DNA from 3 places in the Paenibacillus sp. J2R1T-4 genome. Region 2 is predicted to be linked to each of the others. Evidence: riboswitches for the same ligand, from Rfam matches in the RefSeq annotation. Region 2 holds a riboswitch; each other region holds the start of a gene.
The links. Region 2 has a riboswitch for cyclic di-AMP ahead of AC58QD_RS05845 (CAP domain-containing protein). Riboswitches for the same ligand answer to the same signal wherever they lie in the genome.

Region 1 (3,262 bases), on a different contig from region 2:
GGGCGGTCGTCCTCTTCTTCGACTTACATAAGGTTCTATTGTACACTATACCCGATTTATTGGGATTTCATCAATGCTGAACGCCTTGCCGGGAACGTTCCAGATTAGCTCAAGCCCCTCTTAACTAGAAGCCGGCTTATCTTTTCCGATAATGTAAACCTTGTATCCACGTTTCAAGCCAAAGCGTTTGGCGTAGTCAAGATTGTCGAAATAAACATCAATTTTGTTGCCCTTCACACCACTGCCAATATCTTCAGCGCGACGAAGTCCAATACCTTCAATGTAAACCCACCAACCAATAGGAATTACTTTGGGATCTACGGCGATTGTGCGTCCTTCAGTCACTCTCGTGCCCGAATACGTTAGGCCGTACTGGGGATGATCACTCGTCTTTCCAGTAGAGCCGACATCAACGGAATAAGCGGTTAATGTAACATTATTCAAGATTTGCTTATATCCGAATGTTACCCCCGGCTTAGACACCTCTTCAACATTAGGTGAGGCTGCAGATAGTACTACAACTGGATTCTTGGTTCCAAGAGCAACTACTTTGTTAACGCTCTCTGCCGATACCTTCATATCCACTACATTCGCAGATACAAGAACACCGTCTTCGAATACTTTTTCTATTTTCTTGGCGAGAACACCCTCTACGCCCTCCGATACGACCTGCTCTTTGCCTTTCAGCAAGTTCGGATCATTCTTCTGAACGGTTTCATACGGAATGGGTTCCGTCTGATCCTCAAGCGATATGCTAACTCTGACCACCTGTACTGAATCGTTGCCAATTAGACCGGTGTCCTGAGAAGGGAATACCTTATCAAGCTCTCCCACCGTGACATTCAAGTCCTGCAAAGCTGCAGCAACCGTTCTTCCTGTCGTGTACTTTGTTTCCGTCTTCCCATCGGCCGTTAATTGAATCGGAGTGGCATGATCGATCACGACTGTGTCCCCATGCTTCAGCTTAGCCTCGAGAGGCTGGGACAATCGATCATGTTCTCCGACCGTAATGGCCAGTTCATCCAGTAGGCGTTGAAGGACCCCTTGTTTAGTGCTCACAACGGTTTCTTGTCCATTCACTACTACGGATACGCTCTTGGTAGCCGTACCGTACAACAACACCAAAAACATGAAAGTCATAGCGATTGAAAATGCAGAAAGGGCAAATATCAAACGCACGTTTTCACGCTTCCATCGCAATGCGAAGGTCATGCTGGATGATCGTTTTACATGGGGTTCTCCTTGGTGAATAGCTCCCACTTCTTCGGTCCTCCTTATAAGCCCCGCCGTCTTTTGTGTTACGCGATCGGTTTAGACGCGACTATGGATTATTATTTGTGCCACCTTCGCTTTCCGCTTGTTGATTTTTGGGCCAACCGCCCCCTCCTATCACTATGAGGAGCCTGATCCAAATATCACCACTTCGGAAAAAAAAGATGCTTCTCTTTCGCTTTAACGCTTTACTTGGTTAAGACGTTAAAAAGCCAAGAAGAGGGACTCTTCTCGGCTGTTGCGAACCATGCTAAATCAAATACAAGCATAGGCGCCCGACAAAGTGCCTCTCTCTTCACGCTTACGAGGTTAGCTGTCGGATTCGGACGTGAGAGTCGCCCTATTCGCTCGAAGACACTCATCGTCTTTCTTACGAAATTCACCCCAATGATAACCTGATCTGGTTCCCCCGTTTTTCATTTCTGAAAACTCAGCGATTGGAAATTGATAGCAATATGAAGTTAAGTTATTATGAAGGTTAGTGTACGATGTTCCTCCGATGCTGTAAAGCTAGCGGAGTATGCAAAAACAAGCAAATAAGCTTATTTTGTGTATTTAATCACACTTTTTCAGTTCTATAGCTCCCTGCTTCTCTTCCGGACGTATGTTTTCATTATTTTCGGGTCATTAGTTGAAAAAAATAGGTAAAAATGTACTTGAAATTTCTAAAAAAGATAGGATAAAAGGATCATTTTATCGGAGGCGGACGCATGAAACCGATTTTGGAAGTGGAAAATTTGTATGGCGGTTATTTCAAAAATAAATCAATATTGCATGATCTTACTTTTTCTGTTAACTCTGGCGAGATGATCGGATTAATTGGGTTGAACGGAGCAGGAAAGAGCACGACCATTAAACATCTCTTAGGACTGTTACAGCCGCAGCAGGGTACAATTCGTATCGGCGGACAAGAGCCGCTGCGTGACGAGCATCAGTTCCGTTCTGGTCTCGCTTACGTACCGGAAGCTCCAGAGCTGTATGAAGAGCTTACTATTAAGGAGCATTTGAAGCTCACTACCATGGTATATGGACTTGATGAGCAAGAATTCGAACGCAGATGCGCTGTTCTCGGTGCCCAATTCCAGATGAGCGACAAGCTTGACAGCTTTCCTCAGCATTTGTCGAAGGGCATGAAGCAGAAGGTGATGATTATGTGTGCGTTTCTTGTCGAACCTTCACTCTATATTGTAGACGAACCTTTTCTCGGACTTGATCCGCTCAGTATGCGCTCGTTGTTAGAGCTTATGGTCGCTCGAAAGCAAGAAGGTGCCGGACTGTTGATCAGTTCTCATATTTTGTCGACAATTGAGAAGTATTGCGATCGTTTTATTGTGCTTCATAAAGGTCGCACGATCGCATATGGCACACTTGAGGATATCAAAGAACAGGCTGGCATACAACAAAATATTTCATTAGAAGAATTATTCTTCTCCTTGATTGGGGAGGGCGTCAAATGAAGGTGCCCACCTTATTGTGGCAGCAAAGGCACAAACGCCATCTAGGTATCGCAATGCGGTACACTAGGGATATGGGGAGGAGTGGATTTTTCAGCTTTATGCTGTTTGCCAGCATTGCGCTGGCTTACTTTTACGCGAATTCTCTCAAGCAATTGCCAGAAAACTTCCCTTTTACGCTAGTGTTAACCCTCCTCTTGCTGCCCGTTATCACGGTAAGTCCGGTTCGCACGCTGCTTCGAGGCGCGGATAGCGTCTTCTTGCTTCCTCTGGAATCCAACATGTCCGCTTATTTCCGAGCGGCTTTCCGTTATAGCTTCATTGGACAAGCTCTATTGACCTTTTCTGTTGTAACCGCGTTAGGTCCGCTCTACCGATATGGATTCGGTGAGGACGCTGTCCCGCTATTAGTGCTTTTGTTCCTAATAATCGCTTTAAAGCTCGCCAATCTGCTGGGGAATTGGAAGGAAGCTAATTTAGTTCGAGCCGGACACCGACGTCTTATTGCAGCGGTAAGATGGGTCAGTACCTTTATC
Region 2 (3,262 bases):
GCACCGCCAATTTGCCCTCCGACTTTCCCAACAGATTCTGTTGTAAGATGACCGTTATCACCCTGGGTAAGCGGTACACCAAGTGACTTGGCTACCTCATATTTAACCTGATCAGGATGATTAGGATCAACCGCATATCCTTGCTCTTTCATAACCTCAACTTTGAAAGCATCCAGTCGATTCGAACGGTTTCGTCTTCGCGACATAATATTCACCTCATTTGTATTGTTCCCTTGTGTTGTTGATGCAATGTGTTGTTTTCAGATCCATATTGTTCCATATTCACTGATTTTCCATATAAAAAATTAACGCAATGCTTCAAAACACGGTATAATGGGTAAGAGATGTGTGGTCTTTATGGATATGGAGTTTGTCATATAGAGAAAGAATCATGGAGAAGGAGATTGTTACATGAATATTGCTTTTTTTCTAGTCCCCAAACTTGAAGTGATTTGTTTAACTACTCAATCAACACTTCGTCAGGCTTTGGAGCGGATGGAATATCACCGTTACACAGCCGTTCCCATTCTTAGTGAAGAAGGCAAGTATGTAGGCACGATTACTGAAGGAGATTTACTTTGGTTCCTAAAGAATAACGAAGACGTGTCATTCGACAACGCTCATCGTGTACAACTATCTGAAATTCCAATGCGAGTCCATAATATGCCGGTTCACATTAATGCGAACATGAGTGATTTGATCTCCAAAGCCAAGCTGCAGAATTTCGTTCCTGTTGTTGATGACATGGACCGCTTTATCGGTATCGTTCGCCGCAGCGACATTATCGAATATTGTGCCCAACAAGTATTTCAATTAACGGGCGAGAATGCGATTGTATAATGGAAAGTTAAAGGAACACCGCTTATCCGAATGGATAGGCGGTGTTTTTTGTTGACAATTATAGTGCTCCTTTGCGGCTGAATTCAGTTTTGCGCGTAGGAGAGCAGGAAGATGGGCTCCAATCGCTGTTGCATTTGAATTCTGATGAATTATTTTAAGTGGTGAGAATTCAAGTGCAAAGGCGACCGCTAACGCTTTTCCGCTCCATCTTCCTGCTCTTTTCTGTTCAACGTTTCATTAATCCCAAAAACTAATAAATTCTATAAAAAAAAACCGCAGACAAAAGTCAGCGGTTCTAACTAAAATGGATTATCCTATCCTGTAAATTCTTGTACCCATTCGCCGTTGTAGTAAGCAACACCGATCTTCGTGAAGTTCGGGCTCAAAATATTTTGACGATGTCCGGGGCTGTTCATCCAGGCTGTCATTACTTCTTGAGGGTTGCGTTGACCTTTAGCAATGTTCTCACCAGCATAACGGTAAGAGATATTATAAGATTTCATCATATCAAACGGTGAACCAAAAGTTGGTGAAGTATGATCAAAATAGTTATTGTTGTACATATCTTTGGCTTTGTCTAACGCCATCCGAGTCAATTCAGCATCACTGGTTACTGGCTTCAGTCCTGCTTTGGCACGCTCTTGATTCACAAGTGAAATCACTTGATTGGCATAGGAGCTCTCTGTTCCAGTTGATTGGTCAGGCTGTGTAGGTTGAACAGGTGCTGGCTTAACTGGTGCAGGTTTTACCGGTGTAGGAGTTGGTGTTACAGGCGTTGGCTTAACTGGCGCCGGAGTTGGAGCTACCGGTGCTGGTGTCGGCGTTGGAGTTACTGGCGCTGGTGTTACAGGCGTTGGAGCTACAGGTTTCGGCTCAGGCGTTCCAGTTGGCAATTGCAGCTGTAAGCCTGGGAAGCATTGTTGCAGCTTCGAAAAGTCAAATTTACCATTCAGTAAATCCGCCAAGTTACCTTGTTGCACGCTGTAGTAAACCTTAACGTTGTTGCTATTGTTAGGCAATTCGGTTAGTGGCGCTGCTGACGCTGCACCTGCTCCGAATGTGCCTCCGATTACGCTAAGTGCAAGTACTCCTGCTAGAATCTGTTTGTTCATTTTCTTCAAAACGATCCACTCTCCCTTTCGGCCTGCGAGGTTAGCTGTCGGATTCGGATCAAAGAGTTAACCCGGCCGCTTTGATGCGGCTTCACCCCAAAGTTGGTTCCCCCGTGCTTATTAGCTTCGGCCTAGTTTGTTTGGTGCCTGTTCATTGTAGCATGCATCTATTCAATAATTCATGCCGCAATTTATGGCAACTGAACAGGAAAGTGGAATTTTCGGTATTATCGATACATCTTGATGAAATCTACGGCTTTACGAATATCAACTTCAGGTTGATCGCCAACTTCACGTTCGATCGTCAAATAACCTGTGTAGCCGATGTCTTGGATTGCTTGAAAATAAGCTTTGAAATCTACTTTACCTTCGCCAAGGGGAACTTCACGGAAGATCTCTCCAGAGCTGACCATCTTCGCAATTTTACCATGATCCATCGGCTCATAGCCCAAAGAACCATACACCTCGCGAGGATCTACTTCTTTATAACGGATGCCATCCTTCACGTGGGTGTGTACAATGTAATCTTTCAATATATGAAGTCCGCGTACCGGATCATCGCCTGTTACCATTACCATGTTGGCTGGGTCGAAGTTAACGGAAACGCCTTTGCTGCTAAGTGTATCGAGGAATCCTTTAAGATGATCAGCCGTCTCAGGACCTGTCTCGATTGCAAAAAATCCGCCCATGCTGCTGGCATATTGGCTAAGCTCTTCGCAGGATTGCTGCATAGCTGCGTATGTGGCGCCATTCTTATCATCCGGCACAATCCCGATATGTGTAGTAACAATATTCGTTCCTAACTCCTTGGCCAGATCCAGTATACGCTTGGATTTCTCAATCTTCGCAGGATTTGCTCCGACATCTTGGAAGCCATGTCCACCTAAGTCACCGCATAAAGCAGAGATTTCAAGACCAAGGGAGTCTATGTAGGATTTCAATTCACGACGCTGAGCGGGTGATAAGTTTGCTGGGTCCATCTCTCCGCTTACCGCATAGATCTGTACACCTTCTGCTCCTACTTCTTTCGCTTTCAACAGCCCGGCTCTAACTCCTATACCAAAGCTATCTACGATAACACCTATTTTATTAGTTAATTTCATTTCTAACAAACATCCTCTCTATTTGAAAGATTCCCAAGGAATGGGTTGCATACGTAGTGATTGTACTTTTGTATCATGGGCTGTGTCAATATCAACAAAGGCAACCTTCCTCGTAACAGAGAAATGGCTGCCTTTTGTCGGAGTTATTAGATTGTTACTGCTGGTGTTGGATCGTTCTGTTCAGAATGATCCTTTTTGCGGAAATTC
Region 3 (3,262 bases), on a different contig from region 2:
GGTTCAGGATATCTTGCAGTTGATCATAAATCTAATATATTATTGAGCATAATGCATAAATAATAGTTATGAATAGGTGGAGTCCACATGAATTTGCACGCCCTCAGGCTGTTCGATACGGTGGCGAGGTTAGGCAGTGTGACAAAAGCATCTGAGCATCTGCGTATCAGTCAGCCTGCCGTTACAATGCAATTGCGTAATCTCGAACGGGAGACGGGACTGACCCTATTAATTTCGAAGGGGAGGGGAGTCATCTTAACCGATGCTGGCCGCATGCTGGCCGAGCATGCTGAGCGCCTCTTCGCGATGGAGCGAGAGATCGAGGATCGTGTAAGTTTATATCGGGAGGGGAAGCAAGGAAAGCTGCGTTTATCCGTTACCTCCCTGCCGGCACACCGTCTGCTCCCGCAATGGACAGCAGGCTATAAACTTGGGTCGCCGGATATAGAGATCAACATTCATTCGTGTAACCGGAGGGAAGCCGTCCAACGGTTGCTTACTTACCAGGCTGATCTCGCTATTATAGGGGGAGGAGGGATAATCCCTGATCAACTGGAACATGAGCTGCTGCTTCAAGATGCTATGTGTTTCGTAGTACCGAAGCATCATCCCTTAGCTAACCGTAAAGCAACCCTCGAGTCAATCTTGCAAGAACCCTTCATTGTAAGAGAAGAGGGAAGCTCTGCACGCGAGAAGTTAGAAGGACTATCCCGTGAAATAGGGCTGCCGCTTAAAATTGGCTTAACGGTCAACGGGCTGTATGAAATTATACGAGCTGTTGCAGCCGGTTACGGAGCGATGTTCGTGTCTGCATTAGAAGTGAAACAAGCGCTGGAGGAGGGCGAGGTATGTATCGTTCACGTTCAGGAGGTCCAACTCCACAATCCCATACACTTGTGCTGGCGGGCTAAGGAACGGTTAACACCAGCTGCGGAATCTTTTCGTGACTTGGTCAACGAGAGCATCAGAGCGCTACCGGGACAAGCTCCCCACGAATAGAATACAAGCCCGGCACGGCGGAAAGATCCGCATCATACCGGGCTTGTGAACATCTTAGAAAAAATTTATAAATCCCTGTTTCAATGTGCCACTTGTGCGTTTAATTGATCATAGAGGTCATCCCACAGCACTCTACGAGCGGATACATAACGCTTGGCATAGTACGATTCGCTCAATGTGTTCTTCACGACGCCCTTATTCGTGGCCGAATGAACGAACACATCGTCACCGAGGTAAATGCCGACATGTGAGATGCCTTTACCGTCTGTGTTGAAGAATACAAGATCGCCTGCACGTAAATCTTCTTTCGGAATCCAGTAGCCTTCTTTGTTCTGGGCTTTGGATTGATGGTCAAGTTCGATACCGAACTTATTGAATACGAACATGGTGAAGCCGGAGCAATCGAAGCCAGTTGTCGGGGAAATTCCTCCGTATCTGTATTTCGTGCCTGCGAGCTCGTCCACTGTTGATTCGAGGACCGTTTCTGCTGAAGCGCTTCCAAGCTGAAAGCAGAATAACATGGTAATACTTGCGAACAATAGTAAAAGCTTTTTCAAACAGGAAACTCCTTCCAGTGCCTACGAGGTTAGCTGAGGGTTCGGTTGAAGGTTCCCTATGATCACTTTGAAGCGAGATCAATTCACCCAGATTGGATCCCCCGTTTCCCAAGAATGGGAATTCGGCAAATATCGATTTGTTTTTTGCTAAGTTTTCTAATTCGCCTTTGTATGCCAAAATCCTCCTTCTTGTGCAAAAAAAATAACAAAATATGCGAAAAGCCCGAAATCCGCATTGGATTTCGGGCTTTAAGGTGCTTAGAACCGAACTATCGCATGTTGTGCTCGCTGAAATAGTGATATTGGGTCGAAACCGCCCACAGCTTGAACAACATTTTTAACAAATGGAATACTTGATGAAGAATGAGTGCTGAGAGGCCGGCCCACACGAGAGATGCAGACATCGTCAAGGAAGTGAGAACGCCCGATAACAATAACAGGAAGCTGGATAACAGCAGGATCATGGGAATATGTCGAAGGAACACACCAATCGATCCCGACATAGGCTTCTGTGCCGTACGGCCCAACATAAGATAGACGAAGCACAAATGAACCATATAGGCGTAGATCAGGAAAGCAAGTACCGAAGGAAGCACCGCGATGATGAGAGATTCGTAGGAGGTTTGTGTGGTGAATGCTTTCCTGACAATCGGATAGAGCCAGTAACCAGGAGCAATTGTCAGCACTACCTGCACGAAGTAATAGAGGGCGAATATACCTCCTAATTCCTTCACACCCTTGAAGAAGCGATAACCCGAGTTCAGACTAGTATTATGGATGGAATAAAAGATGCCAGCATTCAAAATAGGAGTCAATATCATTCTAATAAGGACAAGCCCAAGCAACGTCCACAAGTAGGAATGGCTGATATCGGTCTTCATAAGTTGAAACTCGCCTTCAGCCAAGAACAGCTGGACGGCTGACGTGGACAGGTGCCCGCTTGGGTATCGGTGCAGCAAAGGAATGACGATGGATTTGACGAAATGGAGCAGCAGCAGTCCCCATGTGAATTGGTACACCCATAATACGAGCAGCACGAAATATTGCGAAGTCATAGTCTGAAAGCCGTGTTTGAGATATTTCATCATCGTTTTATCCTCCCAAAACATTTACGGACCTACCAAGCAATCCCGTCGACAACACTCTCAATTAATTTAACCAAGCCTATATTCCACCGCACTTTCCACTTCGGATCAATCTGGGTTTGATAAAAGTTGTTGATGCGCTTATTTTCCAGGATCAATGTATGATGCGGATCAATAGCGGCCCATTCTAACGGTGACTGACTGGTCATCGTGAACGTAGTGAGCAGTTCCGTACCCTCCCATGTTTTCTCCACGGTAGATCCGTCTTGGAAATGGAAATGGATAGGGACATCTTTATAGGAGCCGCCGAGCTTCTTTACAACGACAGCGGTCTCGTATAGGAGTGTTCCGTCTTTCTTTTTTTTCGAAGTTTGAACCTGATCAATTGAATAGTCCGTCATCATCCCGTCATACACGAATTGGTCGAAAAACCCGCTCCAGCTAGTCTTTGTTACGTCTTCCAAAGTTTTCTGAAAATCTTGTGTAGAGGGATGTCGGAACTTCCAACGTTCGAAATAAGTGCGCAGGACCCTCAGCATTTGCTTTTGTCCGATTTGATCCTCGATGCTTTTCAAGACAAGCTTGGCTCTCGTGTACACATTATCGGCATAATGGCTGTGA

Region 1: it holds a riboswitch for cyclic di-AMP, as region 2 does, so the genes downstream of both, AC58QD_RS30995 (resuscitation-promoting factor) here and AC58QD_RS05845 (CAP domain-containing protein) in region 2, are expected to answer to the same signal.
Region 3: it holds a riboswitch for cyclic di-AMP, as region 2 does, so the genes downstream of both, AC58QD_RS18560 (C40 family peptidase) here and AC58QD_RS05845 (CAP domain-containing protein) in region 2, are expected to answer to the same signal.

What each region holds. Positions count from the first base shown of each region.
Region 1 covers NZ_JCAUBA010000032.1:47,850-51,111, forward strand. Annotated here, with positions in the region: gene AC58QD_RS30995 (resuscitation-promoting factor) at 121-1,260, opposite strand; cyclic di-AMP (ydaO/yuaA leader) riboswitch at 1,555-1,718, opposite strand; gene AC58QD_RS31000 (ABC transporter ATP-binding protein) at 1,983-2,729, shown strand; gene AC58QD_RS31005 (ABC transporter permease) at 2,726-3,262, shown strand, end outside.
Region 2 covers NZ_JCAUBA010000002.1:480,587-483,848, reverse strand. Annotated here, with positions in the region: gene AC58QD_RS05855 (alpha/beta-type small acid-soluble spore protein) at 1-206, opposite strand, end outside; gene AC58QD_RS05850 (CBS domain-containing protein) at 412-840, shown strand; gene AC58QD_RS05845 (CAP domain-containing protein) at 1,155-1,961, opposite strand; cyclic di-AMP (ydaO/yuaA leader) riboswitch at 1,968-2,094, opposite strand; gene AC58QD_RS05840 (sugar phosphate isomerase/epimerase family protein) at 2,180-3,055, opposite strand; gene AC58QD_RS05835 (YhgE/Pip family protein) at 3,202-3,262, opposite strand, start outside.
Region 3 covers NZ_JCAUBA010000011.1:24,779-28,040, reverse strand. Annotated here, with positions in the region: gene AC58QD_RS18565 (LysR family transcriptional regulator) at 88-999, shown strand; gene AC58QD_RS18560 (C40 family peptidase) at 1,080-1,556, opposite strand; cyclic di-AMP (ydaO/yuaA leader) riboswitch at 1,560-1,694, opposite strand; gene AC58QD_RS18555 (hypothetical protein) at 1,826-2,644, opposite strand; gene AC58QD_RS18550 (M1 family metallopeptidase) at 2,674-3,262, opposite strand, start outside.